Regions from separate parts of the Streptomyces sp. CA-111067 genome, predicted to be linked through region 3. Evidence: riboswitches for the same ligand, from Rfam matches in the RefSeq annotation. Region 3 holds a riboswitch; each other region holds the start of a gene.
The links. Region 3 has a riboswitch for S-adenosylmethionine ahead of ACQPW6_RS14140 (putative leader peptide). Riboswitches for the same ligand answer to the same signal wherever they lie in the genome.
Positions count from the first base shown of each region.

Region 1: it holds a riboswitch for S-adenosylmethionine, as region 3 does, so the genes downstream of both, ACQPW6_RS00755 (putative leader peptide) here and ACQPW6_RS14140 (putative leader peptide) in region 3, are expected to answer to the same signal.
Region 2: it holds a riboswitch for S-adenosylmethionine, as region 3 does, so the genes downstream of both, thrC (threonine synthase) here and ACQPW6_RS14140 (putative leader peptide) in region 3, are expected to answer to the same signal.

Region 1 covers NZ_CP192103.1:170,450-180,434, forward strand. Annotated here, with positions in the region: gene ACQPW6_RS00720 (DUF3048 domain-containing protein) at 1-566, opposite strand, end outside; gene ACQPW6_RS00725 (UTP--glucose-1-phosphate uridylyltransferase) at 823-1,731, shown strand; gene ACQPW6_RS00730 (dicarboxylate/amino acid:cation symporter) at 2,181-3,536, shown strand; gene ACQPW6_RS00735 (GlxA family transcriptional regulator) at 3,694-4,635, shown strand; gene gap (type I glyceraldehyde-3-phosphate dehydrogenase) at 4,818-5,816, shown strand; gene ACQPW6_RS00745 (hypothetical protein) at 5,981-6,844, shown strand; gene ACQPW6_RS00750 (cytochrome P450 family protein) at 6,884-8,083, opposite strand; SAM riboswitch class IV at 8,252-8,364, shown strand; gene ACQPW6_RS00755 (putative leader peptide) at 8,420-8,524, shown strand; gene ACQPW6_RS00760 (ABC transporter substrate-binding protein) at 8,666-9,985, shown strand, end outside.
Region 2 covers NZ_CP192103.1:3,453,803-3,463,787, reverse strand. Annotated here, with positions in the region: gene ACQPW6_RS15055 (alpha,alpha-trehalose-phosphate synthase (UDP-forming)) at 1-850, opposite strand, end outside; gene ACQPW6_RS15050 (glucosyl-3-phosphoglycerate synthase) at 1,130-2,095, opposite strand; SAM riboswitch class I at 2,307-2,436, shown strand; gene thrC (threonine synthase) at 2,454-3,746, shown strand; gene ACQPW6_RS15040 (MoaD/ThiS family protein) at 3,743-4,018, shown strand; gene ACQPW6_RS15035 (cold-shock protein) at 4,519-4,722, shown strand; gene groL (chaperonin GroEL) at 5,057-6,682, shown strand; gene ACQPW6_RS15025 (DUF4129 domain-containing protein) at 7,222-7,989, shown strand; gene ACQPW6_RS15020 (hypothetical protein) at 7,986-8,579, shown strand; gene ACQPW6_RS15015 (aldo/keto reductase) at 8,903-9,826, opposite strand; gene ACQPW6_RS15010 (TetR/AcrR family transcriptional regulator) at 9,912-9,985, shown strand, end outside.
Region 3 covers NZ_CP192103.1:3,250,845-3,260,829, forward strand. Annotated here, with positions in the region: gene ACQPW6_RS14100 (NtaA/DmoA family FMN-dependent monooxygenase) at 1-265, opposite strand, end outside; gene ACQPW6_RS14105 (LLM class flavin-dependent oxidoreductase) at 276-1,391, opposite strand; gene ACQPW6_RS14110 (DUF1684 domain-containing protein) at 1,378-2,295, opposite strand; gene ACQPW6_RS14115 (flavin reductase family protein) at 2,292-2,990, opposite strand; gene ACQPW6_RS14120 (LLM class flavin-dependent oxidoreductase) at 2,987-4,120, opposite strand; gene ACQPW6_RS14125 (LLM class flavin-dependent oxidoreductase) at 4,135-5,298, opposite strand; gene ACQPW6_RS14130 (NtaA/DmoA family FMN-dependent monooxygenase) at 5,295-6,677, opposite strand; gene ACQPW6_RS14135 (LLM class flavin-dependent oxidoreductase) at 6,812-8,026, opposite strand; gene ACQPW6_RS14140 (putative leader peptide) at 8,294-8,455, opposite strand; SAM riboswitch class IV at 8,496-8,610, opposite strand; gene ACQPW6_RS14145 (putative leader peptide) at 8,796-8,924, shown strand; gene ACQPW6_RS14150 (amino acid ABC transporter permease) at 9,234-9,985, shown strand, end outside.

The DNA.
Region 1 (9,985 bases), 3.1 Mb from region 3:
AGCCCGATGTCCTTGGCGATGCCGGCCCGGTCTGCCAGGCCCTTGGTGTGCAGGTACTCGTTGTGCGGCGCGGGCCGGCCCTGCTTGCGGAAGAACGCGCCGGTGCCGGTCACGGCGGTGATGTTCGTACTCGACTTGAGCACCGGCAGCAGGTGGCTCTGGGCGCCGGAGAAGGCCAGGGCGGGCTTGTCGTACTGGCCGAGCAGCTGCAGGTCCGTCTCGCGGGCGCTGCGGACCGGCCCGACGGTGGCCGGCAGGTGGCTGCTGTCGAAGACGGCCATGATCCGGGACAGTCCGCCCTCGACCTCGATGCCGTAGACGAGGTCCGCGTCGTTCAGGCCGGTGGCGGGGCGGGCGGCGCCCACGTTGTCGATCTTCACCGCGAGGACCCGGCCGGCCGCTCCCGGCTTGCCGGTGAGCACGGACGGTGATCCCGGTGCCGGGGTGGTGGCCGAGGGGCTGGTGGGCCCGGTCGAGTGGCCGTCCGAGACCGTGCAGGCGGTGACCAGGGCCAGCGCAGCCGCTATGCCGGCTATCCCGGATACCGCACCGGACCGTGCTCTCATGGTGACCACATCCTTGTAACGAGGATATCGCCCGACTTCTGCCCTCATTCGGTCGGATCAGGTCATGTCAGGTCGAAATCGGCCATCGACCGGGGCGGGATCGCGGCTCGCGGAGCCGGAAAACGCCGCTCGCGGGGCCGGAGGAGAGAGCCGGCCGGCCGCTCCGGCGGCGGTCGGCGGCGGGCCCTGGCGCGTTGATAGCGTCGGGGGTGCCGTGCCGGCTGGTGTGGCGTGTCGTTCGACCGAGAGAGAACTGATGCCCCCGACGATCCGCAGGGCCGTGATCCCCGCCGCCGGACTCGGCTCCCGTCTGCTGCCGCTGACCAAGGCCACCCCGAAGGAGATGCTGCCGGTCGGCGACAAGCCGGTGATCGAGCACACCGTGCGCGAGCTGGTCGCCTCCGGCATCACGGACATCACCATCGTCGTCAGCAGCGGGAAGTCCCTGATCCAGGACCACTTCCGGCCCAACCCGGCGCTGGTGGACCAGCTGCGGGCCGACGGGAAGACCGCGTTCGCCGACGCCGTGGAGGAGGTCGGCGAGCTGTCCCGGCAGGGCCACATCACCTACCTCGACCAGCACGGCCCGTACGGCAACGGCACGCCGGTACTCAACGCGGCCCGCAACTTCGGCGACGAGCCGATGCTCGTCCTGTGGCCGGACGACGTGTTCGTGGCCGAGGTCCCGCGCGCCCAGCAGCTGATCCGCGCCTACGAGGCGACCAGTTCGCCGGTACTGGCCCTGATGCCGGTGGCGCCCGCCGACACCCGGCGCTACGGCGTGCCGGTGGTCAAGGAGGACCTCGACGACGGGCTGCTGCGGATCACCGGCCTGGTCGAGAAGCCCGAGCCGGCCGACGCCCCGTCGGCCTTCGCCGCGATCGGCGGCTACGTCATCACCCCCGGCATCATCGACGAGCTGCGCGAGCAGACCACCCGCTGGTACGAGCACCGCACCGGCGAGATCTACCTGACCGGGGCGATCAACGCCTACGCCGCCACCCGCGCGGTGTACGGCCAGGTCATCCAGGGCCGCTGGTACGACACCGGCAACCCGGCGGACTACCTCGTCGCGCAGTTCGCCTCGGCGCTCGCGCACCCCGAGTACGGGCCGGTGCTGCGCCGGCTGGCCCACGACCTGGACGGCACCGCCGCCACCGGCTGACACCCGCGGGCCGGGCCCGTAACCCCCGCAGCATGATCCAGCTCACACCTCCTGCCGCCCACACGCCAACTGCCGTGGGCGGCAGTGGTGTTGGCGAATCCGACCGGCCCGGCTGCCGGGGCGGCCCCAAGGACGGCTTTGAGTATCCCCAAGCAGCCGTGTTAACTGTCCCCCGTGAAGAGATCCGTGCATCGCGAAATTGACATGAGCACCCCGCTCGTGTCGCGTCGGCACGTCGATCTCTGCCGCTGCATGTCCGCGGTCTGTCGCCACACGGTCTGAGTCACCGTCCCCCGGCGCCACACCCGCCCAGCGGCCTTTTCCGCGCTCCCCACCTCCCGGCCTCCTCCGCGAGCCGGTACCCGGTGCTCCGAGCGCCCGCCCGCTCCGCGCGTGTGTGGTGGCCGTCCCCGTCCCCCGCCCCTCCACGCCACGTCAGGAGTGCGTTCGTGTCCGCGAACACCGCCGCCGGCAGCACCGGTCCGGCAGGACCCCGCAGCCGTTCCCTACCGAAGGTCCCCTTCTGGGCGCAGATCGTCGCCGGTCTCGTCCTCGGTGCGCTGCTCGGCTGGCTCGCCCGCAGCCAGGACATCAGCTGGCTCACCACCACGCTCGACAAGATCGGCAGCCTCTTCGTCCAGCTGCTGAAGCTGGCCGTCGGACCGCTGGTCTTCTTCGCGATCATGGTGTCGATCACCAACCTCCGCAAGGTCAACAACGCGGCCAGGCTGGCCGCCAGGACGCTGCTCTGGTTCATGATCATGTCGCTGATCGCGGTGGCCATCGGCATAGCGATCGGGCTGCTGACCAACCCCGGCTCCGGCACCGACCTCACCCCGCAGGACGGCAAGCTGCCGCAGCACTCCGGCTCCTGGATCGACTTCCTGACCGGCATCATCCCGACGGACGTCATCACCCCGTTCAGCGAACTCAACGTTTTGCAGATCGTGTTCATGGCCGTGGTCGCCGGTATCGCCGTCCTGAAGACCGGCGAGAAGGCCAAGCCGATCCTCAACCTCAGCGAGCTGGTACTCGAGTTGCTGCAGACCGCCCTGTGGTGGGTCATCAGGCTCGCGCCGCTGGGCACCGTCGGGCTGATCGGCTACGCCATCTCCGACTACGGCTGGGACCTGATCGGCAAGTACGCCACCTTCACCGCGGACGTGTACGTGGGCTGCGCGCTGGTGCTGTTCGGTGTCTACCCGCTGCTGCTCGCGACCGTCGCCAAGGTCAACCCGCTGCAGTTCTTCAAGGGCGCCTGGCCCGCGATCCAGCTGGCGTTCGTGTCCCGCTCCTCGGTCGGCACGCTGCCGGTGACGCAGAAGTCGGCCGAGCGGCTCGGCGTCCCCAAGACGTACACCTCCTTCGCGGTGCCCTTCGGCTCGACCACCAAGATGGACGGCTGCGCGTCGATCTACCCGGCGATCGCCTCGATCTTCGTGGCCCAGATCTTCGACGTGCACCTCGGCGTGCAGGACTACGTGCTGATCGCGTTCGTCTCGGTGATCGGCTCGGCGGCGACCGCCGGCCTCACCGGTGCGACGATCATGCTCACCCTGACGCTGTCCACGCTCGGCCTGCCGCTCGAAGGCGTCGGCCTGCTGCTGGCCATCGACCCGATCCTGGACATGATGCGGACCGCCACCAACGTGGCGGGCCAGATCGTCGCCCCGATCCTGGTCGCCGCGCAGGAGGGCATCCTCGACCGCGAGGCGTTCGACTCCGCGACCGCGTCCCCGATCGACGACCAGGACCGCGAGCGGGAGCAGGAGCGGCAGCAGGAGCAGGAGCTGGCCGCGGTCTGACCCGGCGCTCCCTCCGCCGGACAGCACAGACGGGCCTCCCCTGCGGCAAAGGGGGAGGTCCGTCGGCCGTGCGGCACCTCCGACGAACCGATGGCAGGATGCTTGCGGTAGCCGTCGTCAGCGCCAAAAGGCGTCCGGCAGGCCGGGAGGTGGAGCGATGGAGCGGCATCGGGTCGTCGTGCTGGTGCTCGAAGGGGCCAAGCCGCTGGACGTCGGGATTCCGGCGCAGGTGTTCGCCAGCCGGGCGAGCATGCCGTACGAGGTGCGGGTGTGCGGGGCCGGGCCGGGGCTGGTGACCGGAGGGGACGGGCTGTCGTACCACGTGGCCGAGGGGCTGGAGGCGCTGGAGCACGCGGACACCGTCTTCATTCCCGGCTACCGGGAGCCGGCCACCACCAGGCCGCCGGCCGCGGTCGTCGGCGCGCTGACCGAGGCCCACCGGCGCGGGACGCGGCTCGCGGCCATCTCCACCGGGGCCTTCGCGCTGGCCGCCACCGGGCTGCTCGACGGCAAGCGGGCCACCACCCACTGGCACTACACCAAGGCGCTGGCCACCCGGCACCCCGCGGTGACCGTGGACGAGAACGTGCTCTTCGTGGACGCCGGCGAGGTGCTCACCTCCGCCGGCGCGGCCTCCGGCATCGACCTGTGCCTGCACCTGGTGCGGCGCGACCACGGCGTCGGGCTCTCGCACCACGTGGCCCGGCGGCTGGTGGCCGCGCCCTACCGCAGCGGCGGGCAGGCCCAGTACGTCCCCCGCAGCGTTCCCGAACCGCTCGGCGACCTGTTCGCCGGCACCCGCGAATGGGCGCTGCGGCACCTGGCGGAGCCGCTGACCCTCCAGTCGCTGGCCCGCAACGCCCGGGTCTCGGCGCGGACGTTCTCCCGGCGGTTCGTGGAGGACACCGGCTACACCCCGATGCAGTGGGTGCTGCGGGCCCGGGTGGACCTGGCCCGCGAACTGCTCGAACGCAGCGACCTGGGCGTGGAGCAGATCGCCGTCCGCACGGGCCTGGGCACCGGCGCGAACCTGCGGCTGCACTTCCACCGCATCCTCGGCACCTCCCCGACCGAGTACCGCCACACCTTCTCGGCCTGAGGCCGGACCAGCACCGGAGCCGGGGTCGCGACCTGCGCCGTACCCGCGTCGGGGCATGCGCCGGCTCCCGCAGAAGGTACGCGGAACGGGGATGGCGGGATCCTTGCGCATCATGTCGGCCAGGCCAGTGCCGCACCGGCGCGCCGATGCCGACCATGGAGGCGAGACGAAAGGAATCCCCCATGACCCGCATCGCCATCAACGGATTCGGCCGGATCGGCCGCACCACCCTGCGCGCCCTGCTGGAGCGCCACAGCGACCTCGAGGTGGTCGCCGTCAACGACCTCACCGCCCCCGAGACCCTCGCGCACCTGCTCGCCTTCGACAGCACCCTGGGGCGGCTGGGCCGCCCGGTCGAGGTCGACGGCACCGACCTCGTCGTGGACGGCCACCGGATCAAGGTGCTCGCCGAGCGCGAGCCCGCCAACCTGCCGTGGGCCGAGCTCGACGTGGAGATCGTGCTCGAGTCCACCGGCCGCTTCACCTCCGCCGAGGCCGCCCGCGCGCACATCACGGCCGGCGCCAAGCGCGTCCTGGTCAGCGCACCGTCCGACGGCGCCGACGTCACCCTCGCCTACGGGGTGAACTCCGACACCTACGACCCGGCCGCGCACGTGATCGTCTCCAACGCCTCGTGCACCACGAACGCGCTGGCCCCGCTGGCCTCCGTGCTGGACGACCTGGCCGGCATCGAGCACGGCTTCATGACCACCGTGCACGCCTACACCCAGGAGCAGAACCTCCAGGACGGCCCGCACCGCGACCTGCGCCGGGCCCGTGCCGCCGGCGTGAACATCGTCCCCACCACCACCGGTGCCGCCAAGGCCATCGGCAAGGTGCTGCCCAACCTGGACGGCAAGCTCTCCGGCGACTCCATCCGGGTGCCGGTCCCGGTGGGCTCGATCGTGGAGCTGAACACCACCGTCAGCCGCGAGGTCAGCCGCGACGAGGTGCTCGCGGCCTACCGCGCCGCCGCCGACGGCCCGCTCAAGGGCATCCTCGAATACGCCGACCAGCCGCTGGTCTCCAGCGACATCACCGGCCAGGCCGCCTCCGCCGTCTTCGACTCCGCCCTCACCCGCGCCGACGGCAGGCACATCAAGGTGGTCGCCTGGTACGACAACGAGTGGGGCTTCTCCAACCGCGTCATCGACACCCTCGAACTGCTGGCCGGCAGCTGACCGGGCAGGGCCGGCTCCGGGCAGCCGGCCCGGCGTACGCGCGGTACGCCGCCTGAGGTACGGGACGTCGTAGGTCCGCCCGGTCCTGGACGCCTTTCCCGTCTGACCGCAACCGCGCCCGCGACCCGGCCGTCCCCGCCGTTGACGGCAAGGGGGCGGCCGAAATGACGTTCGACAAAGGGCTGATCGCGGTGTGCGCGGCGGCGGCGGCGTTCGTGCTGTGGCGGCTCGGGCGGTACGTGGCCGACGGCGGCGGCCGCCGCTCGGTGCGCGTACCGGCCCGGGTGGTGCGGGTACGGGAACCGGCGAAGGAGGGCGCCTTCCGGGCGGCGGGGATCCCCGCCGAGATCGCCTTCGTCGCGCCGGACACCGGGCGGGAGACCGTGCTCGGCACGGGGGGACGGCGGGGCGGCCGGCTGGACGCGGCCTGGCTCGGCCGCAGGGTCGAGGTGCGCTACCCGCCGGGCCGGCCGGAGCAGTTCCGGGTGGTGACCGGGCCGCGCGCCCCGGACCGTGACCAAGTGGCGCTCGCCGTCGGCCTGTTCGTCCCCGTCGCCGCGCTGGTCGCCCGCTTCACCACCGAGGGCGGCTTCCATGCCGCGCTGGTCGGCTTCGGCGTGCTGTGGGCGGCGGGCAGTGCGACGGTGCTGGTGCTCACGGCGGCCGAACGGGCCCGCCGCCGGGCGCGGCTGGCCGCGCGGGACATCACCGCCGGGCAGGTCGTCGCCGTGCTGGCGTCCCGGTACGACACCGACGAGGCGCCGGGGCCCGGTGTCGTGTTCACCCCGGTCGTCACCTTCACCACCCGTGACGGCCATCTGGTCACCGCCGTCTGCCCGTTCGGCAGCTCGGGCCGCCGCGACTGGACCGGCCGCGAGGTCGGCGTGCGCTACGCCCGCTCCGACCCGTCCGTCATCAGCCTCGGCCTCCTCGGCGACCGGCTGCTGGCGGCCGGCGGTCTGCTGCTGCTCGTCTTCTTCCTCGCCTTCGGGGCCGCCCTGACCGCGGTCGGCCTGCTGCTGTCCTGACGGTGACGTGGGCCGCCGTCCCCGTCCTGCCGAGTCCGATCACCAGCGCACCGGCAGCCGCTCGGGACCGCGGATCAGCAGGCCGCCGCGCCGGCTGAGGGTGCCGGGATCGGCGTCGAGCGCCAGCCCGGGGAACCGTTCGAGCAGTCCGCGCAGCGCGATCCGGGCCTCCAGCCGGGCCAGCGGCGCGCCCAGGCAGTAGTGCAGGCCGTGGCCGAAGGCCAGGTGGCCGCGCGTGTCGCGGCGGATGTCGAACGCGTCGGGGCCGGGGAAGCGGGCCCCGTCCCGTCCGGCGTCGCCGATCGCGATCAGCACCAGCTGCCCGTCGCCGGGGATCACCGCGCCGCCGATCGGCACCGGCTCCGTGGTGAAGCGGAAGGTGGTGGTCTCCACCGGCCCGTCGTAGCGCAGGATCTCCTCCACCGCCCCGTCGAGCAGGCCGTCGGGGTCGGCGCGCAGCGCGGCCCACTGGTCGGGGTGGGTGAGCAGCGCCAGGACGCCGTTCGCGATCAGGTTGACGGTGGTCTCGTGCCCGGCGACCAGCAGCAGCCACGCCATCCCGAGCAGTTCCTCGCCGCTGAGCCGGTCGCCGTCCTCGTCGGCGGTGTGGATCAGCGCGCTCATCAGGTCGTCGCCGTGCATGGCCCGCTTGGCGGCGAGCAGGGCGCCGAGATAGCCGTTCAGCGCCTCCTCCGCCGCTCGGCGGGCATCGGGCTCGGCGCCTCCCAGGGAGGTGTTGGACCAGTGGCGGAACCGGTCGTGGTCGAGGAACGGGACGCCGAGGAGCTCGCAGATCACGGCGATCGGCAGCGGGAAGGCGAGGGCGTCCACGAGGTCGGCGCGGCGGGACGGTTCCGCCGCCATCGCGTCGAGCAAGCCGCCGGCGATCTCCCGCACCCGGGGCTCCATCGCCGCCACCCGCCGCGGGGTGAACTCCCGGGCCGCGAGCCGGCGCAGGCGGGTGTGCGACGGCGGATCGGAGCTCAGCATGGTGCGCCCGGCCGCCTTCTGCCGCAGCTCCAGCCGGGGCGCGGCCTTCGCCCACACCTTGGACAGCCTGGCGTCGGACAGCGCGGCGCGGCCCGCCTCGTACCCGACGACCAGCCACGCCTCGTGGCCCTCGGGCATCAGCACCCGGTGGACCGGTCCGCGAGCCCGCAGCTCGGCGTAGAGCGGGTAGGGGTCGCGGCGGAAGTCCTCGCCGAGTGCGGCGAGGTCGACGACGGCTTCGGTGGTCATACCGCGACCTTACGAAGCGCGCGGGCGGGAGGCCGCGCATCACCGCTTCCGGTCGGCGACATGGCGCGATAACGACCGGCGCGGGTCGCGGTGCGGGTGGGGGATGAACGGGTCGGTGGCCGAAGGTGGGCATTGCCCAAAGCCTTCCGAGCGGCTAGCGTGATTCACGGTTATGAGCGTCAGCATCAAGCCCTGGCTCGCTGACCGGCAACCCTCCGCCGCGGTGGGGTGCTCCAGGTGACGACCCGACAGGACGGACGGCCGTTCTGTAAGCGCGAGGCCCCAGGGCCGGATGAGTGCGAGGTGATCCACGTGCGAGTACGACACTCCGCCGGCGTGTGCCATCCGCACGGGTCCTTCGAGCTGCGCGCCACCCGGCGCCACGTCGATCTGCTCCGGGTGAGCAGCGCACTGTGTCCCGGGGCGCGCCCGGTCCGCTGAGGCCGGCCGCCCGCCCCCTCCGCACGCCCTTTCGCCAGGCACCTTCTCCTGGCGCACAGCTTCTCCAGGCACACAGCACAGCGCCACCGGCCTGACGGCCGGTCGGGTGCCCCTCTCCCCTGCCCGGAAACGAGAATCCTCATGCCCCGTCAGATCGGACCGATCCGGCACGGCCGCGGCGCGCTGTTAGCCGGCGCCGCCGCACTGCTGACCCTCACCGCCTGCACGAGCGCGAAGAACGACGACGGGCCCGGCGCCACCGGCTCCGCGGCGAAGGCCCTGACCATCGGCACCACCGACCAGGTGACCAGCCTTGACCCGGCCGGCTCCTGGGACGCCGGCTCCGGCACTGTCGAGGACGAGGTGTACGCCACCCTGCTCACCACCAGGAACGGCTCCTCGCAGGTGGTGCCCAACCTGGCCTCGGCGGTGAAGCTGACCGGCCCCAAGGAGTACACCGCCACCCTCAAGGCCGGGCTGACCTTCGCCAACGGGCACCAACTGACGTCTTCCGACGTGAAGTTCAGCTTCGACCGGCAGCTGCGGATCGCCGACAAGAACGGCCCCTCGTCGCTGCTCCACAACCTCGCCTCGGTGGCGGCGCCGAACCCCACCACGGTCGTCTTCACCCTCAGGTCCGCCGACGACACGCTCTTCCCGCAGGTGCTGTCCACCGCGGCCGGCTACATCGCCGACGAGCAGGTCTTCCCCGCCGACCGGATCCTCGACGACACCGCCGTCGTCGCCGCGAAGCCGTGGGAGGGCCCGTACGCGATCGGCAGCTACCAGAAGAACTCGCTGATCTCGTTCACCGCCAACAGCGGCTACCGGGGCCTGCTCGGCACCCCGAAGACCGCCCGGGTCCAGCTGAAGTACTACACCGACGCCGGCAACCTCAAGCTCGACGTGCAGCAGGGCACCATCGACGCGGTCTACCGCACGCTGACGGTCACCGACCTGCACGACCTGGCCGGCAAGCAGGGCATCACCGTGCACACCGGGTCGGGCAACGGCATCCGCTTCATCGTGTTCAACTTCAAGACGCAGCCCTACGGTTCGGCCACCCGGCAGGCCGACCCGGCCAAGGCGCTGGCCGTCCGGCAGGCCGTGGCCGACTCCGTGAACCGGGCCCAACTGGCCTCGCAGGTCTACAAGAACACCTTCCAGCCGCTGTACGGCTCGGTGCCGGACGGCATCACCGGCGCCTCCCCCGCGCTCAAGTCGCTCTACGGCGACAGGCAGGGCGGCCCCGACAAGGCCGCGGCGGCGCAGGTCCTGTCCGCGGCCGGGGTGAGCACTCCGGTCACCCTCGACCTCCAGTACAACTCCGACCACTACGGATCGTCGTCGGCCGACGAATACGCCCTGATCAAGACCCAGTTGGAGAGCACCGGACTGTTCAGGGTCAAGCTCCAGTCCACCGAGTGGGCGCAGTACGGCAAGGACCGGGTCGCCGACCTG
Region 2 (9,985 bases), 200 kb from region 3:
GCTTGCGGCCGGGCCCGGCCTCGGTGCGCAGCGCCTCGATCCGGTCGGCCACGTCGGGGCGGCGGGAGCGTTCGCGCAGGAAGTCGCCGTCGGCGCCGAGGCCGTGCACGCCGAGCCGGGTGGTCCGGCCCCGCCAGGTGATCTCCAGGCCGTCGTCGGACAGGGTGGCGCCCAGTACGGCCACGCAGCACGCGGCGAAGGCGTCCGCCCAGCGGCGGGTCAGGAAGGCGGCGCGGTCGGCGCCGAGGATGCCTTCGAGGAGTTCGGCGGCGATGTCGTCGGGCAGCAGGCGGAAGTAGTCCGGCGGCGCCCACGGCGTGTGCGAGAAGTGGCCGACGCGCAGGTCGGGGCGGCGCTCGCGGAGCATCGCGGGCACGAGGGAGAGGTGGTAGTCCTGCACGAGGACGGCGGCGCCCTCGGCGGCCTCCTCGGCGAGGGCGTCGGCGAAGGCGGCGTTGTAGGTCTGGTAGGCCGCCCACTGGGTGCGGAACTCCTCGTCGAAGAGGGGTTCCAGGGGGGTCTGGTAGAGCATGTGGTGCACGAACCAGAGGGCGGAGTTGGCGATGTCGTTGTAGGCGGCGTGGAAGACGTCGGGTTCGATGGCGATCATCCGCGACCCCGGCTCGCCGACGCCCCGGCGCACGGCCTCCCGGTCGCCCTCGCCGAGCGCGGCGCACACCCAGACGGCCCCGGCCTCCGGCCCGATCGCGCTCAGCCCCGAGACGAGCCCGCCCCCGCCGCGCCTGCTCTCCAGTTCCCCGTCGTCCCCCAAGGAGTACGAGACGGGCCCCCGATTGGAGGCGACAAGAATCCGAGCGGCATGTTCTTCCGAACCGGCAAGGTCAACCATGCGGCCAGCTTAGCCAGCGGCCCGCACCCTCAAACGTCCACCGTGCGCTCCCGGCCACCCCCGGCTTTTTGCGGCTCCCGCCGCGTAGGCGCGAGCGGACCGCTTTTCAGGGGCGCGGGGAACTGCGCCACCAGCCCACCACCGACCGTTGGCCGGGAAACAACAGGACCAGCCCCTTCGGGCCGGTGGTAAGGCGCGCCGCCGTCGTGGCTGGTCGCGCAGTTCCCCGCGCCCCTGAAGCCGGGCGTAGCCGGGAGCGTCTGGTGCGGCCGGGGCCGGCTACGCCACCTTCCGGGTTGCGTACTCCGGGATCGTGCGCATCGGGGGGCGTTCGTCCGCGTCCACCTCGTAGGTGCGGGGGGCGAAACCCCCGCCCGGTGCGCGGTGGAACTGCGTGAGCCGGGGCCGCACCAGGCCCCGCGAGAGGCGGAGCTGGGCCGTGCGGTAGATCGCCGCGGCCATCCGGCCGAGCGCCTGGCCGTCCTGGTGGCGGTGGTGGCGCACGCCGACGTCCACCTGGGCCAGCCCGTCGAGCCCCACCACGCCGAGCGCGTCGATGAGCATGGCCAGCTCCACCCCGTAGCCCACCGGAAACGGCAGCCCCTCAAGCAGTGACCGCCGCGCCGCGTACTCCCCGCCCAGCGGCTGCACGAAACCGGCCAGCCGCGGCCAGTGCAGGTTCAGCAGCGGCCGCGCCACCAGCTCCGTGACCCGGCCACCGCCGGCCGGCAGCACCGTCCCGCCGGTCTCCAGCGGCCGGTCGTACATCGCCTTGACCAGCTGCACCCCGGGCTCGGTGAGCAGCGGCCCGACGATCCCGGAGACGAACCGCGTGTCGAACTCCCGCAGGTCCGCGTCCACGAAGCAGACGATCTCCCCGCTGGTCACCAGCAGCGACCGCCACAGCACCTCGCCCTTGCCCGGCACGGCCGGCAGCCGCGGCAGGATCTCGTCCCGCCGCACCACCCGCGCCCCGGCCGCCGCGGCGACGGCCGCCGTGCCGTCCCGGGAGCCGGAGTCGATCACCACCACCTCGTCCACCAGCGGCACCGCCGCCGACATCAGGTCCCGGCGGATCGCCGCCACGATCGCCCCGACCGTCGCCTCCTCGTCGAGCGCCGGCAGCACCACGCTGATCGTGCCCCGCTCCCCGGCGGCCCGTTTCGCCGCGAGCAGCACGTCAAGCGGCCGGTCGGCCGCCGACCAGGACCGGCGGGTCAGCCACCGCTCCACCTCATCGAGCACGTCGGACGTCTCCTTGTGGTTCGTGACACATCGATACCGGCCATAATCAGACAAAAGTTCCGACGCGGCCTCGCGCGCCACATCTCGCGGACCGGACGACCATCTCAGCTGTCACCCTCGTCGGTTACAGTCTTGAACAACGCGTATGACCGCCGCATGCCGGGGGTCAGCGCGGGACAAACGCCCGGAGCCAGAGCATCCGGTGCCATACCGCTCATCCAGAGGGGCAGAGGGAACGGCCCGTTGAAGCCCCGGCAACCCTCCCGCCGACCGCGAGGTCACACGGTGGGGAAGGTGCCAATTCCGTCTCGTGGCGACGTCCGTCACGGGGAAGATGAGGAGAAAGGGCCTCGCCATCATGTCTGTCCAGACAATCGCCGGCACCCAGGACAACCCCTCGACCCCCGCCTTCGGGCCGGCGGCGGCACTGTCCTGCCGGGAGTGCGGCACCCGCTTCCCGCTGAGCCCGATCTTCGCCTGCGTGGAGTGTTTCGGGCCGCTCGAAGTGGCCTACGACCTCCCCGCCGGCGACCCGGAGGCGCTGCGCGCCCGGATCGAGGCCGGCCCGGCCAACATCTGGCGGTACGCCCCGCTGCTGCCGGTCCCGGCCGACGTCCAGACCAAGCCGAACCTGAACCCGGGCTGGACCAAGCTCGTCAAGGCCGACCACCTGGCCGCCGAGCTGGGCGTCACCGGCGGCCTGTACGTCAAGGACGACTCCGGCAACCCGACGCACTCCTTCAAGGACCGCGTGGTGGCCATCGCCCTTGAGGCGGCCCGCACCTTCGGCCTCACCACGCTGTCCTGCTCCTCCACCGGCAACCTGGCCGGCGCGGTCGGCGCCGCCGCCGCCCGGGCCGGCTTCCGCTCCTGCGTGTTCATCCCGCACGACCTGGAGGCCGGCAAGGTCGTGATGGCCGCGGTCTACGGCGGCGAGCTGGTCGCGATCGAGGGCGGCTACGACGACGTGAACCGTTTCTGCTCGGAGCTGATCGGCGACCCGATCGGCGAGGGCTGGGGCTTCGTCAACGTCAACCTGCGCCCCTACTACGGCGAGGGCTCCAAGACGCTGGCCTACGAGATCGCCGAGCAGCTCGGCTGGCACCTGCCGGACAACCTGGTGATCCCGATCGCCTCAGGATCCCAGCTCACCAAGATCGACAAGGGGCTGCAGGAGCTGATCAAGCTCGGCCTGGTGCCGGACAAGGCATACAAGATCTACGGTGCCCAGGCCGAGGGCTGCTCGCCGGTCTCGGCCGCGTTCAAGGCCGGGCTGGACGTCGTACGGCCGGTGAAGCCGGACACCATCGCCAAGTCGCTGGCCATCGGCAACCCGGCGGACGGCCCGTACGTGCTGGACATCGCCCGGCGGACCGGCGGCGCGGTGGAGGACGTCAACGACGAGCAGATCGTGGACGCCATCAAGCTGCTGGCGCGCACTGAGGGCATCTTCGCGGAGACCGCCGGCGGGGTGACGGTGGGAGTGCTGCGCAAGCTGATCGAGTCCGGGCAGCTCGACCCGGCCGCCGAGACCGTCGTACTCAACACCGGCGACGGCCTGAAGACCCTGGACGCGGTGGCACCGACCACCGGACCCACCGCGACCATCCGCCCGACCGTTGCCGCGTTCCGAGAGGCTGGCCTCGCATGAGTGCATCCGTCCGTATCCCGACCATCCTGCGTACGTACACCGGCGGCCAGGCCGAGGTGCCGGCCGAGGGCGGCACGCTCGCCGAGGTCATCGCGTCGCTGGAGGAGAATCACGCGGGTATTTCCGCTCGGGTTCTTGATGACACCGGAAAGCTCCGTCGTTTCGTCAACGTGTATGTAAATGATGACGATGTCCGCTTTTCCGAGGGTCTCGCCACGGCTGTTCCGGACGGCGCCAGCGTCTCGATCATTCCCGCGGTCGCGGGTGGTTGAACCATCCCGCACACTGATCTGACAAAGATCTGACGTCGGTCGGCGGCCGGCGGTGTGAGACCCGCCGAAATGTGCCCCGTTCACCCCTTTGTGGTGAGCGGGGCACTGTTGCACCTGGCACGGGAGGGGGCGGGTGCGGGGCGGAAGTTTCAAAGTTGTACGGTTGCCGGGGGCAAGTGCCCCCCATCGACGGTCAGTGCGGCGATTTATCGCCAAATTCACGTGACGAATGTCCCGTTGGTGAGCTATGTCAGGCCCGAGATGCCCCGCATTATCGATTTATCACGGGCTATTTCCGATCGGTCACGCCAAGAATTCTCGTCCGATTGACCTGTTGCACTGGGCATCCGTGCAGATACATTCAGCCGCGGTCGACGCGTTCCGGCGCACACCTCTCGTGGCTCTCCCTGCCGAAGGTAAGGGGTCCTACCCGGGGTGAGGTCTGACCCGGGCCCGCGGAGCGCGGGGCCGCGATAGGGCCAGTAATAGGGGAGTTAGGAATGGCTCAGGGCACCGTCAAGTGGTTCAACGCGGAGAAGGGCTACGGCTTCATCGCGGTCGACGGTGGTGCGGATGTCTTCGTCCACTACAGCGCGATACAGATGGACGGTTACCGCACCCTCGAAGAAGGCCAGCGGGTCGAGTTCGAGATCTCGCAGGGTCAGAAGGGGCCGCAGGCGGACATGGTCCGGCTGGCCGGCTGATCGGCTCCGGCGCGTTCGGCCACCGACGCGACGTACTCACGGCGAAGGACCCGTACCGCAGTGCCGCGGTACGGGTCCTTCGTGCGCGCGCACGTGGGGCGCGCACGTAAGGGGGGTCCGGACGGCTGACGCTTGCACTCCACCCGGGTGAGTGCTAATCATTGGCGTTAGCACTCTCCGAGTGAGAGTGACAGCAGGACCGGGTCGGCGAGGCCCGCTCGGGCGCCGGAAAGATACCGGCGACCAGGCTGGCCGTCCGTCGCGGGCGCCACGCGGTCCGATCCACCGCCCCCTGCCCCGGTGGGGGAACCCAGTCCGCGGAGGACACTTCACCATGGCAAAGATCATCGCGTTCGACGAGGAGGCGCGGCGCGGACTCGAGCGCGGGATGAACCAGCTCGCCGACGCCGTCAAGGTCACCCTCGGCCCCAAGGGCCGCAACGTCGTTCTCGAAAAGAAGTGGGGCGCCCCCACGATCACCAACGATGGTGTCTCCATCGCCAAGGAGATCGAGCTGGAGGACCCCTACGAGAAGATCGGCGCCGAGCTGGTCAAGGAAGTCGCCAAGAAGACCGACGACGTCGCCGGTGACGGTACGACCACCGCGACCGTGCTCGCCCAGGCCCTGGTCAAGGAGGGCCTGCGCAACGTAGCCGCCGGCGCCAACCCGATGGCCCTCAAGCGCGGCATCGAGAAGGCCGTCGAGGCCGTCTCCGCCGCTCTGCTGGAGCAGGCCAAGGACGTGGAGACCAAGGAGCAGATCGCCTCCACCGCCTCCATCTCCGCCGCCGACACCCAGATCGGCGAGCTCATCGCCGAGGCGATGGACAAGGTCGGCAAGGAAGGCGTCATCACCGTCGAGGAGTCGCAGACCTTCGGGCTCGAGCTCGAGCTCACCGAGGGCATGCGCTTCGACAAGGGCTTCATCTCCGCCTACTTCGCCACCGACCTGGAGCGTATGGAGGCGTCGCTCGACGACCCGTACGTGCTGATCGTCAACTCCAAGATCGCCTCGGTGAAGGACCTGCTCCCGCTCCTGGAGAAGGTCATGCAGTCCGGCAAGCCGCTGCTGATCATCGCCGAGGACGTCGAGGGCGAGGCGCTGTCCACGCTCGTCGTCAACAAGATCCGCGGCACCTTCAAGTCCGTGGCCGTCAAGGCCCCCGGCTTCGGTGACCGCCGCAAGGCCATGCTCGGCGACATCGCCATCCTCACCGGTGGCACGGTCATCTCCGAGGAGGTCGGCCTCAAGCTGGAGAACGCGGGCCTGGACCTGCTCGGCCGCGCGCGCAAGGTCGTCATCACCAAGGACGAGACCACCATCGTCGACGGCTCGGGTGACACCGAGCAGGTGGCCGGCCGGGTCAACCAGATCCGCGCCGAGATCGAGAACAGCGACTCGGACTACGACCGCGAGAAGCTCCAGGAGCGGCTGGCGAAGCTGGCCGGCGGCGTGGCCGTCATCAAGGCCGGTGCCGCCACCGAGGTCGAGCTCAAGGAGCGCAAGCACCGCATCGAGGACGCGGTGCGCAACGCGAAGGCCGCCGTCGAGGAGGGCATCGTCGCCGGTGGTGGCGTCGCGCTGCTCCAGGCGACCGCCGTCTTCGAGAAGCTGGAGCTCGACGGTGACGAGGCCACCGGTGCCGCCATCGTCAAGCTGGCGCTCGAGGCCCCGCTGAAGCAGATCGCCGTCAACGCCGGCCTTGAGGGCGGCGTCGTGGTGGAGAAGGTCCGCAACCTCACCCCCGGTCACGGCCTCAACGCCGCGACCGGCGAGTACGTGGACCTGATCGCCGAGGGCATCATCGACCCGGCGAAGGTCACCCGCTCCGCCCTGCAGAACGCGGCCTCCATCGCCGCGCTCTTCCTCACCACCGAGGCGGTCATCGCCGACAAGCCCGAGAAGGCGGCTCCGGCCGGCGCTCCGGGCGGCATGCCCGGCGGTGACATGGACTTCTGATCTGACCGATCCTCTCCGGATCAGCCCGATCGGCAGCCCGCGCGACGAAGGCGGTGCCCCCCTGGACGACAGGGGGGCACCGCCTTCCGCTTGCCGCGGGCCCGACGCGAGCCGTCCGCCGGGCACCCGCCGCCCCGGCCGGCCCGGTCTGGCGGGCCCCCGGACTTGTGTGCGAGGCTGCCGCGAGGGGACGGGGGCACGGGGGGACGGAGCTGAGCGTGTGGTGGCCGGTGCGGCGAAAGCACGGCGATGGTCCGGGGGTGAACGGTGCGGGTGGGCCGGTTGCGCCGGGCGGTACGGGTGGTGCGGACGTGTTTGCCGGCTCCGGTGGTGCGGGTAGCGCGGCGAGGCCGGGTCGCGGGCTGGCGGCCGGCCCCGGTGGTGCGGGTAGCGCGGTGAGGCCGGGTCGCGCGGGCCTGTCGGTCGGCTCCGGTGGCTCTGGCGGCCTTGGGCGGGTGCTGCTCGCCGTGGTCGTTGCCGGGGTCGCGCTGAGTGCGCTGCTGCTGCGGCCCGGGGGCTGGCCCGGGCGGAGCCGGGGGGTGGTCACGGGCGATCTGCCGACGATCCTGCTCGCGCTCGGCTGGGGCGTGCTGTGCGCGGCCCTCTTGATCCGGCACCGGGGGCAGGTCGGGCACAACGCGTCGCTCGACCCCGTCGAACTGCGCCTCGTGCAGGCGGTGCGTGCCGCTCTGCTGGCGTTCGCCGTCGCCGTGCCCGCCGGGGCCATCGCGTTGCACCGGCTGCGGCGGCGCCCCTACCACGAACCGCCCCCCAAACCCGCCCCCCTCCCCGCGCTCCAGCCCTCCGCACCTCCGAACCCCCCTCCGCCGGAATCGGGCCACTCCCCGCTCTGGTACGTCGTCCTCGTCGTCATCGCCTTGGTGTTCCTCGCGGGGCTGGCCTACGCGTACGTACGGCTGCGCGAGGAGCTGGGCGGGAAGCCGCCGCAGGCGCCGAGCGCCGAACCGCCCCTCGCGGCTGGGGCGTTGGCGGACGCGGTGGCATCCGGCCGCCGCGCGCTGCTCGACGGTTCCGACGCGCGGGCCGCCGTGATCGCCTGCTACGTCGCCATGGAGGCGTCGCTGGCCGGCTCCGGGGTCGTCAGGGAGGATTCCGACACCCCGACCGACCTGCTGCGCCGGGTCGCCGACAGCGGCCTGGACATCGCCGCGGACGCGGCGGCGCTCACCGACCTGTTCCGGGAGGCCCGTTACTCCAGCCACCCGATGTCCGACGCCCAACGGGACCGGGCCGCCGCCGCGTTGAACGGCCTGGCGGCCCAACTAGGAGCGGGAGAGAGCGTATGACGGCGAACTCGCGGGGCTTCATCGACATCACGGCCCCGGTGCAGACCGCCGCCCGCGCCGAGACCGCGCCCCCGCGGCGGCGGGTACGGATCGGCTCCGTACGGCACTCCGTCACGGTGCTGGTGCTCGTCGCGGCGGCCGGCGAGGTGCTGCTCGCGGTCACCGACGGGGTGGACGCGGTGGCCTTCGGCCTCGCCGCGTTCGTCGCGGCGGGCATCGTGATCGCCCGCTACGCGCTGGCCGGCAGCGCCCGGGACTCGGGCCTGCGCCGGCCGGTCCGGCTGCTCGGCCACTCGCAGCCGGGGCTGGGGTCGTGGGAGTGGCTGGTGCACAACGCGCTCGGGGCGGAGGGGCCGGCGTACCTGGAGAAGCGGTTGCGTCCGCAGTTGCAGCGGTTGTTCGCGGCGCGGCTGGCGGAGGAGTACGGCACGGACCTGTATCGCGCGCCGGTCCGCGCGAGCGAGCTCATAGGGCCCGACCTCTGGCCCTGGCTCGACCCCGCTTCCCCCGCCCCCCACCCGTCCATCCCCGAGCCCACCCTCCGCGCCCTCCTCACCCGCCTGGAGTCCCTCCAGCCCCCCCGCCCCTGACCGCCGCGAATCACTGCGGCCCCGCCGTGGCTTGTCGCGCAGTTCCCCGCGCCCCTTTCGGGGCCCGGCCCCGTCGTGGGTAGGTGCGGCGCCGTCGTGGCTTGTCGCGCAGTTCCCCGCGCCCCTTTCGGGGCCCGGCCCCGTCGTGGGTAGGTGCGGGCCCGCCGTGGCTTGTCGCGCAGTTCCCCGCGCCCCTTAAAAGCGCTCCGCTCGCGCCCGGCGACAAGGGCGCCCCGTCAGGGGCGCGGGGAACTGCGCGCTCAGCCCCCACCGGCTGGCAGTCGGGGTACGGGCGCAACCCCCGCGGCGGGGCGGGTCGGGGCTCAGCGGGAAGCGCGGATCGCGTCGAGGGAAGCCATCGTCGGACCGCTCAGCGCGAGCGAACCTGCCGCCACGTTCGCCTCAAGGTGCGCCCCATCCGCCGTCCCCGGAATCAAAAGCACGTTCGGCGCGTGCTGGAGCAGCCACGCCAGCCCCACCTGCGCCGGGCTCGCGCCCAGCGACTCCGCCGCCGCCCGCACCGCGGGCTGGTCCGTCACCTTCGGGAAGCCGGGGAAAGCGCTGCCGAGCGGGAAGTAGGGCACCCACGCGATGCCCTCCTCCACGCACAGCGCGAGCGTCTCCTCGTCGTCCCGCGCCACCAAGCTGTAAGCGTTCTGCACGCACACGATCCCCGCCGGCATCCCCCGCCGCAGCTGCGCCAAGCTGACGTTGCTGAGTCCGATCGCGCCGATCTTGCCCTCGTCGCGCAGCGCGACCATCACCGCGAGCTGGTCGTCGAGGTCGACGATCTGGTCGCCCTCGGCGATCAGCCCGGCCCCGGCGTCCGCGCGCCGCAGGTTCACCACCGGGATCTGGTCGAGCCCGAGGCTCGCGAGGTTGGCCTCGATGGCCTCCCGCAGCTCCTCGGGCCGCTGCGCGAGCCGCAGCGGGCGCGGGCCGCCGGGGTCCGGCGCCGCGCCGACCTTGCTGACGACGACCACGCCGTCCTCCTCGCGCAGCGCCTCGCGGAGGACCCCGTTGGCGAAGCCGTACCCGTAGAACTCGGCCGTGTCGATGTGGTCGACGCCGAGCTCGACCGCGCGCCGCACAATCGCGACGGCCGCGGCCCGGTCGCCGTCGAGCCGTTCCAGCTGCATCGCCCCGAAGCCGACGCGGGAGACGGTGTGCCCGGCGAGCTGCCAGCCGCCTCCGGGGCGCGGGGCGCCGGAGGCCGTGGTGTCGGTGAAGGTGTCGGTGTGCGACATGGGAATCCCGTCCTTGTGCGACCATGGATACGAAGCGGAGGAACCTCCGTTCTTCGACTGTAACACTACCGGAGGTACCTCCGTTTTGACTCCCGCCGATCCGCCAGGCGCGCCGGAGCCCCCCGGCACGCCCGGAGAACCGTCCCCCGACCCCGTCCC
Region 3 (9,985 bases):
CGTCCGGCCGGCCGGCGATGTCGAGGTCGAAGACCCGCCCCTGGTTCTCGCGCACCCGCAGCCCCTCGCCGAGGAAGAACGCGTCGAACAGGCCGCGTTCGAGCAGCCTGGCGACATCGACGAAGGTCTCGATGGCGGTGTGCGAGGGTGACGAGGGCTTCGTCCAGATGAGTTGCGGGCCGACGCCGGTGAAGAAGACGCCGAGGTGCACCCGGGCGTTCGGGTCGTGGTCGGGGGTGGCGGTGCCCTGCACCGGTGCTGGCATGGCGGTCACCTCAGGAGTTCGTGGTCGCCGGGACGGCGAACCGGTTGGCCGGGCGCGGCAGGCCCAGGGTGTCGCGCAGGGTGGCGCCCGGCCGCGGCGGCCGGTGCGGTCCCGCGTCGGCGAGGGCGGGCAGCACCTGCCGGGCGAGCACCGGCAGATCGGTGCCGAGCACCGCGGGACGCAGCCGTACGCCGTCCACGCTGCCCGCCAACTCCCGCAGCAGGCCGACCAGTCCGGCCGCGGAGCCGATGTGCCGCAGCCGGCCGGTCTGCGGCCATGGCCCGTCCAGCGCGGCGAGCCTCTCGACGGCGGGCAGTCCGGCGTCGAGCAGCACCTCGACCTCGGCGAAGACCAGCGGCGCGCCGGCCTGCCTGGACACCGCGGCCGCGGCGGCGACGGCCGCCGGGTCCGGCTGCGCGACGAGGACGACGTCGGCCCGGCCGCCGACGGCGAGGTGGTCGGGGGCCAGCACCACGACCTGCCCCTGCGGCGGCCTCGGCGTGATCAGCGGTCCCTTGACGGTGAAGCGGTCGCCTTCGACGTCGACGTGGTGGACCTTGCGCCAGTCCAGGAAGCGGCCGGTGGCCACGTCCTTGATCACCGCGTCGTCCTCCCACGAGTCCCACAGCGCGCGGGCCGTGTCGATCACGTCCGCGACCTCGCGGCGCAGCGCCCGCGGGTCCAGCGGCACCGCCCCGACGGTCGCCTGCGCGTGGGCGTCGTTGGCGGCGCCGACCACCCAGGCCGCCCGGCCGTTGCTCGCGTGGTCGAGCGAGGCGAGCTGGGTGGCCAGGTGGAAGGGCTCGGTGACGGTGGCGTGCAGGGTCGGCGCGAGGCCGATCCGGTCGGTCAGGGTCGCCACGAACGCGGCCCGGGTGCCGGCCTCGACGCGCAGGCCGGCGCCGTTTCCCGGGGCGTTCCCTGGGCCGCTCCCGGCGTCGGGCGGCAGCGGTGTGTCGGCGAAGGTGACGAGGGCGAAGCCGGCCTCCTCGGCGGCGGCGACGGTCCGGCGCAGCGCGGCGCCGCCGAGGCCGCCGCCCGCGGTGGCGGCGGCGGGATGGGCGCCGCCGCCGTCGGCCTCAAGGGCCAGGTGCAGGCGGCGGCCGCCGTGGTCACGGCTGGTCATTGCGCGGCTTCTCCTGCGCCGGGTCCGGCCGGCCGGCACGGTCGCCATCGGCTCCCGGCACGACCGGGGCCGGGTCGCCGGTGGTGGACTTCGGGCCGGTCGGGGTCTTCTCGCCGGCCTCGATCGGCACCCGCAGCCGGTTCTCGGCCGGCGGCAGCGGGCAGGTGGCCAGGTCGGTGTAGGCGCAGGGCAGGTTCGAGGCCCGGTTGAAGTCGATCAGCACGGTGCCGTCGGCGTCGGGCGCGGCGATGGACAGCGCGCGGTTGGCCGCGTAGGTGGTGACACCCGAGGTGGCGTCGGTGAGCAGCACCGTCAGGCTGCCGGCCGCCCGGCCGTTGAACGCGGTCAGCCGGTGGGTCGTCCCGTCGAGCTCGAACTCGACCTGGCCCGGGGCGTCGTAGACGTGGCTGAGGCCCTCGACGGCCGCTCCCACGGTCGTCGGGCGCGGCGCGTCGAACGGCAGGTAGCGGCCGGTGCGGGCCCACCGCGGGTCGGGGGCGTAGGCGGGGGTGCCGGCGAAGGCGAGCCGCAGCGCGTTCTCCGGGTGCCGGGGCCTGATGATGTCGTGGCCGCCGCGCTTGGCGACCTCGATCACCGCGTCGCCGGCGGCGGGGAACAGGCTGTCCCGCTCGGCGATCACGCCGAAGTCGTGCCGGCCGCGCAGCGTCTGCCCGTCGAGCAACAGCTCCTCGCCGTCGGCCAGTTCGACCATCACGCCCTCGTCGGTGCTCGACCAGGCGCCGGGCGCGTCGGGGAAGCGGGCCGGGATCTCGTCCAGCCAGCGCAGGCTGGTGATGGCGAGGAAGCCGTGCGGGTCGGCGAGCTGCCGCTCGTGGTCGGCGTGCCAGCGCTCCCAGTCCTCGACGAAGGCGGCGCGGTCGGTCTCTGCTGCTTGTGCGGTCACGATGACTCCTTGGCTGGAACTCGGGTGTCGGAGGCGGGTGTTCTGAGGGCGGTGTCGGCGGCTTCTTCGAGCCGGCGGAACCGGCTGGCGTGGAAGACCAGCGGCGGCACCGAGTGGTCGGCGTCCAGCGCGTGGATCCGCAGCAGGACGATGTCGTGGTCGCCGGCCCTGACGTGCTGCTCGATGGAGCAGTCGAACCAGGCGCTGCCGCCGTCGAGCAGCACGGCCCCGTCGTCGGTGGCGTGCCAGTCGAGGCCGGCGAACCGGTCGCCGGTGCGGGCGGCGAGCTGTGCGCAGGCGGCTTCCTGTTCGGCGCCGAGCACGGTGACGCCGAGCCGGGCGCGGTCGGCCAGCACCGGCCAGGTGGTCGAGGTGTGCGCCACGCAGACCGACAGCAGCGGCGGGTCGAGCGAGACGGAGGTGAACGAGTTGGCCGCGAGTCCGGCGGGGGCGCCGTCCACCAGTGCGGCGATCGCGGTCACGCCGGTGGGGAACGCGCCGAACACCCGGCGCAGTTCGGCCGACGCGAACGACCCTTCCTGGGACGGGAGTCGGCCGTTCCCGCTCTGCTCGGCCGACCTCCCGTCGCCGTTCCCGTTCCCGTTGCTGTGCGCGGGGGCCTGCGGCCGGACGGGCTGCCGCGGGCCGCGCCCGTCACGGCGTTCGTCCCTGCACTGCGCCTTGGTCGTCGTCATCGTCGCTTCCACTCCTCGGCGAGCAGTCGGTAGGAACGGACCCGGTCGGCGTGGTCGTGCGTGATGGTGGTGACCACCAGCTCGTCGGCGCCGGTGGCGTCGCGCAGCGTCTCCAGCTGGTCGGCGACCTGCTGCGGCGATCCGACGAACTGCGTCTCGACGCGGTCCCGCACCAGCTCCTCCTCCTCCGCGCTCCACACGTGCGTGCGGGCCTCGTCGGGGGTGGGGAACGTGATGGCGCCGGCCCCGCTGCGGATGCTGTGCACCCACAGCCCGTAGCCGGTGGCCAACTCCCGTGCGGTGGCCTCGTCCTCGGCCACCACGACGTCCGCGGAGACGCTGACGTAGGGCCGGTCGAGCTCGGCCGACGGGACGAAGGCGGCCCGGTAACCCTCCGCCGCCTCCAGTACGGTGGCCGGGCTGACGTGGTAATTCGCCGCGAAACGCAGGCCGTTGGCGCCGGCGACCTGGGCGCTGATGCCGGCGCTGCTGCCCAGGATCCACACCTGGAGTTCGGCGCCCTCGCCCGGCACGATGTGCGCCTCGACGCCGTCGGCGGTGGCGTAACTGCCCGCCAGCAGCGCGAGGATGTCGGCGATCTGCTCGTCGTAGGGCTGCGGTTGCGCGCCCGGCTGGGTCAGCAGCCGCTTGTGCAGCGCGAAGCGCGGCGACTTCAGCAGCTTCTCGAACGAGAACCGGGCCGGTATCCGCAGGCCGCCCGGCGTGTAGCCGTCCACCACCGCGGTCGCGGTCAGGGCCGGCACCTTGGCGGCGGCGCCGGGCTCGGCCCGTCCGCCGGACCGGCCGAGGCCGAGGTCGAACCTGCCGGGGTGCAGGGCGTCCAGCAGCCCGAACTCCTCGACGGTGGACAGGGCGGTGCGGTGTCCGAGCTGTACGGCGCCGGCGCCGAGCCTGATGGTGCTGGTGGCGGCGGCGGTCAGGGCGAGGACGACGGCCGGGGAGGTGCCGGCCACGCCTGGGTTGAGGTGGTGTTCGGCGAACCAGTAGCGGGAGTAGCCGAGTTGTTCGGCGTGCCGGGCCAGGTCGATGCTGTTGCGCAGCGCCTGTCCCGCGCTGGATCCGGAGGAGATCGGCACGAGGTCGAGTACCGCGAGCGGGGTGTTGGCCACGGTGGTGCTCCTTGTCAGGCGCTGGCGGTGGCCGCGGCGTCGGCCGCGCTGATGGGTTCTGCGGTGGGCTCAGCACCGGTTCCGGCTTCGGCTCCGGCTTCGGCTCGCGTTCCGGGCGCGTCCGTGCCGGCCGGGCCCCACTCCCACGGCGGGTCGGGGATGTCCCTGCGCAGCACGGGCGCGATGTCGGACTGGAACAGTTCGAGCGCGTCGCGGTGCTGCGCGTCGGTCAGCCCGCCCGCGTCCGCGTGCAGGTGCAGCACGGAGTGGCCGAACTGCTCGTGGTAGCGGTGCACCTTGTCGATGACCTGCTGCGGGCTGCCGATCAGCGCCGAGCTGCGCTCGACGAAGTCCTCCAGGGTCGGGAAGACCGGCTCGACGCCCAGCTGCTTCTGGAACGCGAGATGGCCCTCGAAGACCGGCCGGTAGGCGGCGATCGCCTCCTGCGAGGTGCGGGCCGCGTAGTAGCCGGCGCTGCCCGCGCCGACGGTGGCCAGCGCCGGATCGTGGCCGTAGTGCTCCCACTGCTCGCGGTAGTACCGGACGAGTTCGGCGTAGGGCTCGATCGGGTTGGTGACGTTGGCCGAGAACAGCGGGTCGCCGTAGCGGGCGGCCAGGTCGACCGACTCGCGGCTGGTGGCGCTGCCGTGCCAGACCCGTACCGGACGCTGGAACGGCCGCGGCCACACCTCGGCCCCGGTCAGCTCCGGCCGGAACCGCGGGCTGGCGGTGACCTTGTCCTGCCGCCAGATCCGCCGGAACAGCTCGTAGCTCTCGGCGTTGCGGTCCCACTGGTCGTCGGTGGTGACATCGAACAGCTCGCGCTGGGCCGAGCCGTTGCCCTTGCCGACGATCAACTCAAGTCGCCCGCCCGACAGATGGTCGAGCGTCGCGTAGTCCTCGTACGCCCGCACCGGGTCGAGCAGGCTGAGCGTGGTGACCGCGGTGAACAGCCGGATCCGGGAGGTCAGGGCGGCGAGGTGGCTGAGCACCACGGGTGGCGAGGAGGAGATGAACGGGCGCTCGTGCCGTTCACCGACGCCGAAGCCGTCGAAGCCCAACTCCTCGGCCAGCAGGGCGTTGTCGACCACCTCGCGGAACCGGTCCTGGGTGGACTTCCTGTGTCCGGTCACGGGGTGCGGCGCGTGCACGATCAGGGTGATGGCGAGGAACTTCACGATGCCGCCCTCCCCGTGCCGGCCGCGGCGCGTGCCCGGTCGGGGTGCGCCAGGCCCAGGTGGTCGCGCAGCGTCTCGCCCTCGTACTCGGTGCGGAAGACCCCGCGCTCCTGGAGCAGCGGTACGACGGTGTCGGCGAAGTCGTCGATGCCGCCCGGGGTCAGGTGCGGCGCGAGGATGAAGCCGTCGCTGGCGTCGGCCTGCACGAACTCGTCCATCTCGCGGGCTACTTGGGCCGCGGTGCCGACGAAGGACTGCCGGCCGGTCAGCTCGATGACCAGCTCGCGGATCGAGAGCTTCTTCTCCTCCGCGACCGCCCGCCAGCGCGCCACGGTCTCGGCCCGGTCCATGGTGTTGGTGTCGGCCCGGCCGCGCACGATCGGGTCGCCGTCGATCAGCGGCTCCACCTCGGGCAGCGGGCCGTCGGGGTCGTACGCGCTCAGGTCGCGGTTCCACACCCGCTCCACGAACGTCATCGCCGTCGCCGGGCTGACCTGCTGGTGCCTGATGACGTCGGCCCGCTCGTGGGCGTCCTCCTCGGTGTCGCCGAGGACGAAGGTGACCCCGGGCAGGATCAGCAACTGGTCGGGGCTGCGGCCGTACTTGGCCAGCCGGCCCTTGACGTCGGCGTAGAAGGCCCGGCCGGCGTCCAGGGTGCCGTGCCGGGTGAAGATCGCGTCGGCGGCCGACGCGGCGAACTCCCGGCCCTGCTCGGAGTCGCCGGCCTGGAAGATCACCGGGTGGCCCTGCGGGCCGCGCGGCACGTTGAAGTGCCCGCTGATGTCGAACTGGCCGACATGGTGGTCGAACCGGCCGGGACCTGGTGCGTTCAGGAAGGCGCCGGACGCCTTGTCGGCGACGATCTCGTCTCCCTGCCAGGAGTCGAGCAGCACGCGGACGGCGGCCAGGAACTGCTGCGCCCGCTCGTAGCGGTCCTCGCGGGCGAGGTAGCCGCCGCGGCGGAAGTTCTCGCCGGTGAACTCGTCCCACGAGGTGACCACGTTCCAGGCGGCGCGGCCGGCCGACAGGTGGTCGAGCGAGGCGAACTGCCGTGCCACCTCGTACGGTTCGTTGAACGTGGAGTTGATCGTGCCGGCCAGGCCGAGCCGGTCGGTGACGGCGGCGAGCGCGGCGAGGATCGTGAAGGTGTCGGGCCGGCCGACCACGTCGAGGTCGTGGATCCGGCCGCCCTGCTCGCGCAGCCGCAGCCCCTCGGCCAGGAACAGGAAGTCGAACTTGGCCCGTTCGGCGGTTCTGGCGAGATGGACGAACGAGCTGAACTCGATCTGGCTGCCGGCCGCCGGATCGCTCCACACGGTGGTGTTGTTGACGCCGGGGAAGTGCGCGGCGAGATGGATCTGCTTGGGCGTGCTGCTCATACGGGATCGCCCTCCTCGGGGCTTCGGCTTCGCGCGGGTCGCTCACGCGGGACGTTCGGCGGTCGCGGTCTCGGTTGCAGCCGAGGCCGGGCGGTCGCGCGGTCGCGGTCAGGCGGTCGCGGTCACAGTCACGGTCAGGCGGCGGCGTAGCGGTTGGCGGGGCGCGGGAGGCCGAGCAGTCCGCGCAGGGTGCCGGCCTCGTACTCGTGCCGGAAGGCGCCGCGGCGCTGGAGTTCGGGCACCAGGCCGCGGGTGATCTGCGCCAGGTCGTGCGGCAGGGTGGCCGGCCGCAGCCGGAAGCCGGAGAGGCCGCTCGGCGCGAAGTCGTCGAAGAGGTCGGCGAGTTCGGCTGGGGTGCCGGCGAAGACCAGCGCGTCGCTCGCGTACGGCGCCTCCAGCAGACCGTCCAGCCTGGCCCTGCGGTCGGCGGCCCGGCCGGGCTGCTCGTCCAGGAAGACCACCAGGTCGGCGAGGACGTGCACGGTCTCGGCGGCCCGGCCGGCCCGGTCCTGCTCGTCGCGGATCTCGCCGATGACCGCCGCCGCCTGGCCCGCGTCGTGCGGGGTGACGAAGCCGAGGTCGGTGGAGCCCGCGACCAGCCGGAAGGGCTCGGTGCGGTGCGCGAGCGCGGCGACCAGCGGCTGGCCCTGCGGCGGACGCGGGGTGATCGAGGGGCCCTTGACGCTGAAGTGCCGGCTCTCGAAGTCGATGTAGTGCAGCTTGTCGCGGTCGATGAAGCGGCCGGTGGCCACATCGCGGATCTCGGCCTCGTCCTCCCAGCTGTCCCACAGCCGCCGCACCGCCTCCACGTAGTCGGCGGCCTCGCCGAACAGGTCCTGGAGCAGGGCGAGTCCGGCCGGCGAGTCGAGTTCGCTGACCGGCAGCCGGGGCAGCGTGCGGCGGCCGAAGTGCGCGGCCTCGTCGGCCTTGCCCGACACCCTGACCTGCACGCCGGCCCGGCCGCCGCTGACGTAGTCGAGGGTGGCGATCGCCTTGGACAGGTGGAAGGGCTCGGTGTGGGTGACCACCGCGGTCGGCACCAGTCCGATGTGCCGGGTCAGCGGGGCGATCCGGGCGGCGGTGAGCACCGCGTCCAGCCGGCCGCGCACCTGGTCGGTGCGGTTGTCGGAGCCGGCGGGGCTGTTGAAGGGCGGGCCCTGCGGGCCGAGCGAGTCCTCGATGGTGATCAGGTCGAGCAGGCCGCGTTCGGCCTCGGCGGCCAGGCCGGCCCAGTACGGGGCGCCGAACAGGTCGGCGGGCCGGGCGTCGGCCTCCCGCCAGGCCGCGGGGTGCCAGCCCGCGCCGTCGAGGGCGACGGCCAGATGGAGGTGGGTGGTCGGACGGGACATGGGCGTACCGCTTCCTGCTCGGATCTGCGCGGACGGGTCGCAGGCGGACGGCCGCTCACCGGGCCTGGCGGCGTAACGGCCTTGAGAAGTAAGGGAGTTGCCGCTTCGTTGCGGCGTGGCGGGGTTGCGGCATGAGCGGCATGAGCCGCGTGAGCGGCGCGCCGGCGGGCGCGGGCATGCCGGACGGGGCCCGCGCCGGGCGCACGGCCCAGGGCGGGTTCGGCGGAGACGAGGGGGAGGGCGGAGCGGGGAGAGCGCGGCCGGAGGTCAGCCGGCGGTGCGCGGCAGCGCGGCGGTCCGGAACTCCGGACAGCGGGGCGCGGTCGCCGGTGCGCCCGGACACAGGGCGCCGGCGACACGCTGGAGGTCGATGTGCCGGCGGGAGAACATGAGGATGCCCGGCATCGACCGCTCAGTGGTCTTCCGCACCGCCGACACCTCCCCGTCCCGATCGGCTCGCGCCTGTTCGAGCTCGCACTTGCCGAGCCGTCTTCGGCTCCGCCGGGTCGTCACCTGGAGCACCCCACCGCGACAGAGGGTTGCCGGTCAGCCGGCCAGGGCCTTGGTTGCTGACGCTCATGACCTGCAAGCACGGTAACTCCGTCGCGCGCTCGAACACAATCCCCTCCCGCCCGGAGTGACCTGCGTCGCTCCGGCCCGGTCGGGGCGGCCGGGGGATTGTCCAACCGCCGCCCTGCGGTTAACGTGCTGTAGGCATAGGCCCTTCTGAGCGGGCCACCAGAGCGACGCGACCGAGGGGATGGGACACATGGACGCCGACCGGCGCGACCACGAGCTGTGCCCCCGCGGCTCGTTCCAGACCCCGGTGACCCGGCGGCATGTCGACCTGCTCCGGGTCAGCAGCGCGCTGTGTCCGGAAACGCCCGCGGTCCACTGACCGTTCGACGGCGACGCGCCGGAGCCTGAGCGCTCGGTGAACGCGCGCCGCACCGCATTCCCGCTGAGCCGCCGTTCGCCCTCGTCCCGTCTTTCCGGGATCGACGGTTCGCCCGGCCGGCCTCGAACTCCCGCTCGCTCCTCGGCAGTTGACGTGGCGCCGGTCATCGGCGTGCGGCCGGGACGTGCGCGCCCACGCCTCCTTACGCCTTCCTCCCGGTAGCCGCCCGCGGCGCACCGGCCCCCGCGCGGGGCCGTCGCGCCCGCATGCGCGCCGCCGCGGTACCCCGACGAGACGGGAACCCCGCCGATGACCCAGCACGACACCTCAGGACCGGCCACCGCCGCGCCGGGACACCCGCCGCCCGACCCCGCACCCACGCCTCCCGACCTGTCCAAAGCGGCGGGCCGGACGCCGGACGGCCGACCGTCGGACAGCGGGGCCCTGGACCGCCGTTCCCTGGACCGCAGGCCCGACGACGAGGAGCTGCTGTCCGCGAAGCTGGTGCCGCTGCGCCACCCCGGCCAGTGGATCTCCGCGGCCGTGCTGCTCGTACTGTTCGCGATGCTGGTCCACACCCTGGTCGCCAACGACCGCTTCCAGTGGCACGTCGTCGGCCACTACTTCCTGCGCGGCTCGATCATGCACGGCCTCGAACTCACCTTGTGGCTCACCGCCGCCGTGATGTCCAGCGGCTACCTGCTCGGCATCGGGGTGGCCGCGATGCGGCTGTCCCGCAACCCGGTGCTGAGCTCGCTGAGCTTCGGCTTCGTCTGGCTGATCCGCTCGGTGCCGCCGCTGGTGCAGCTGCTCTTCTGGTACGAACTCGCCTCGCTCTACCCGCGGTTGTCGGTGGGCGTGCCGTTCGGCCACGAGTTCGCCGGGGTGCAGACCGCGCACCTGTTCAGCGGCATCCTGGCCGCCTACGTCGGGCTCACCCTCGATGTGGCGGCGCTGTCCGCGGAGATCGTGCGCGGCGGCATCCTGTCCGTCGACCCCGGGCAGCGCGAGGCCGCGAAGGCGCTGGGGCTCGGCGAGGGGCGGATCTTCCGCAGGATCGT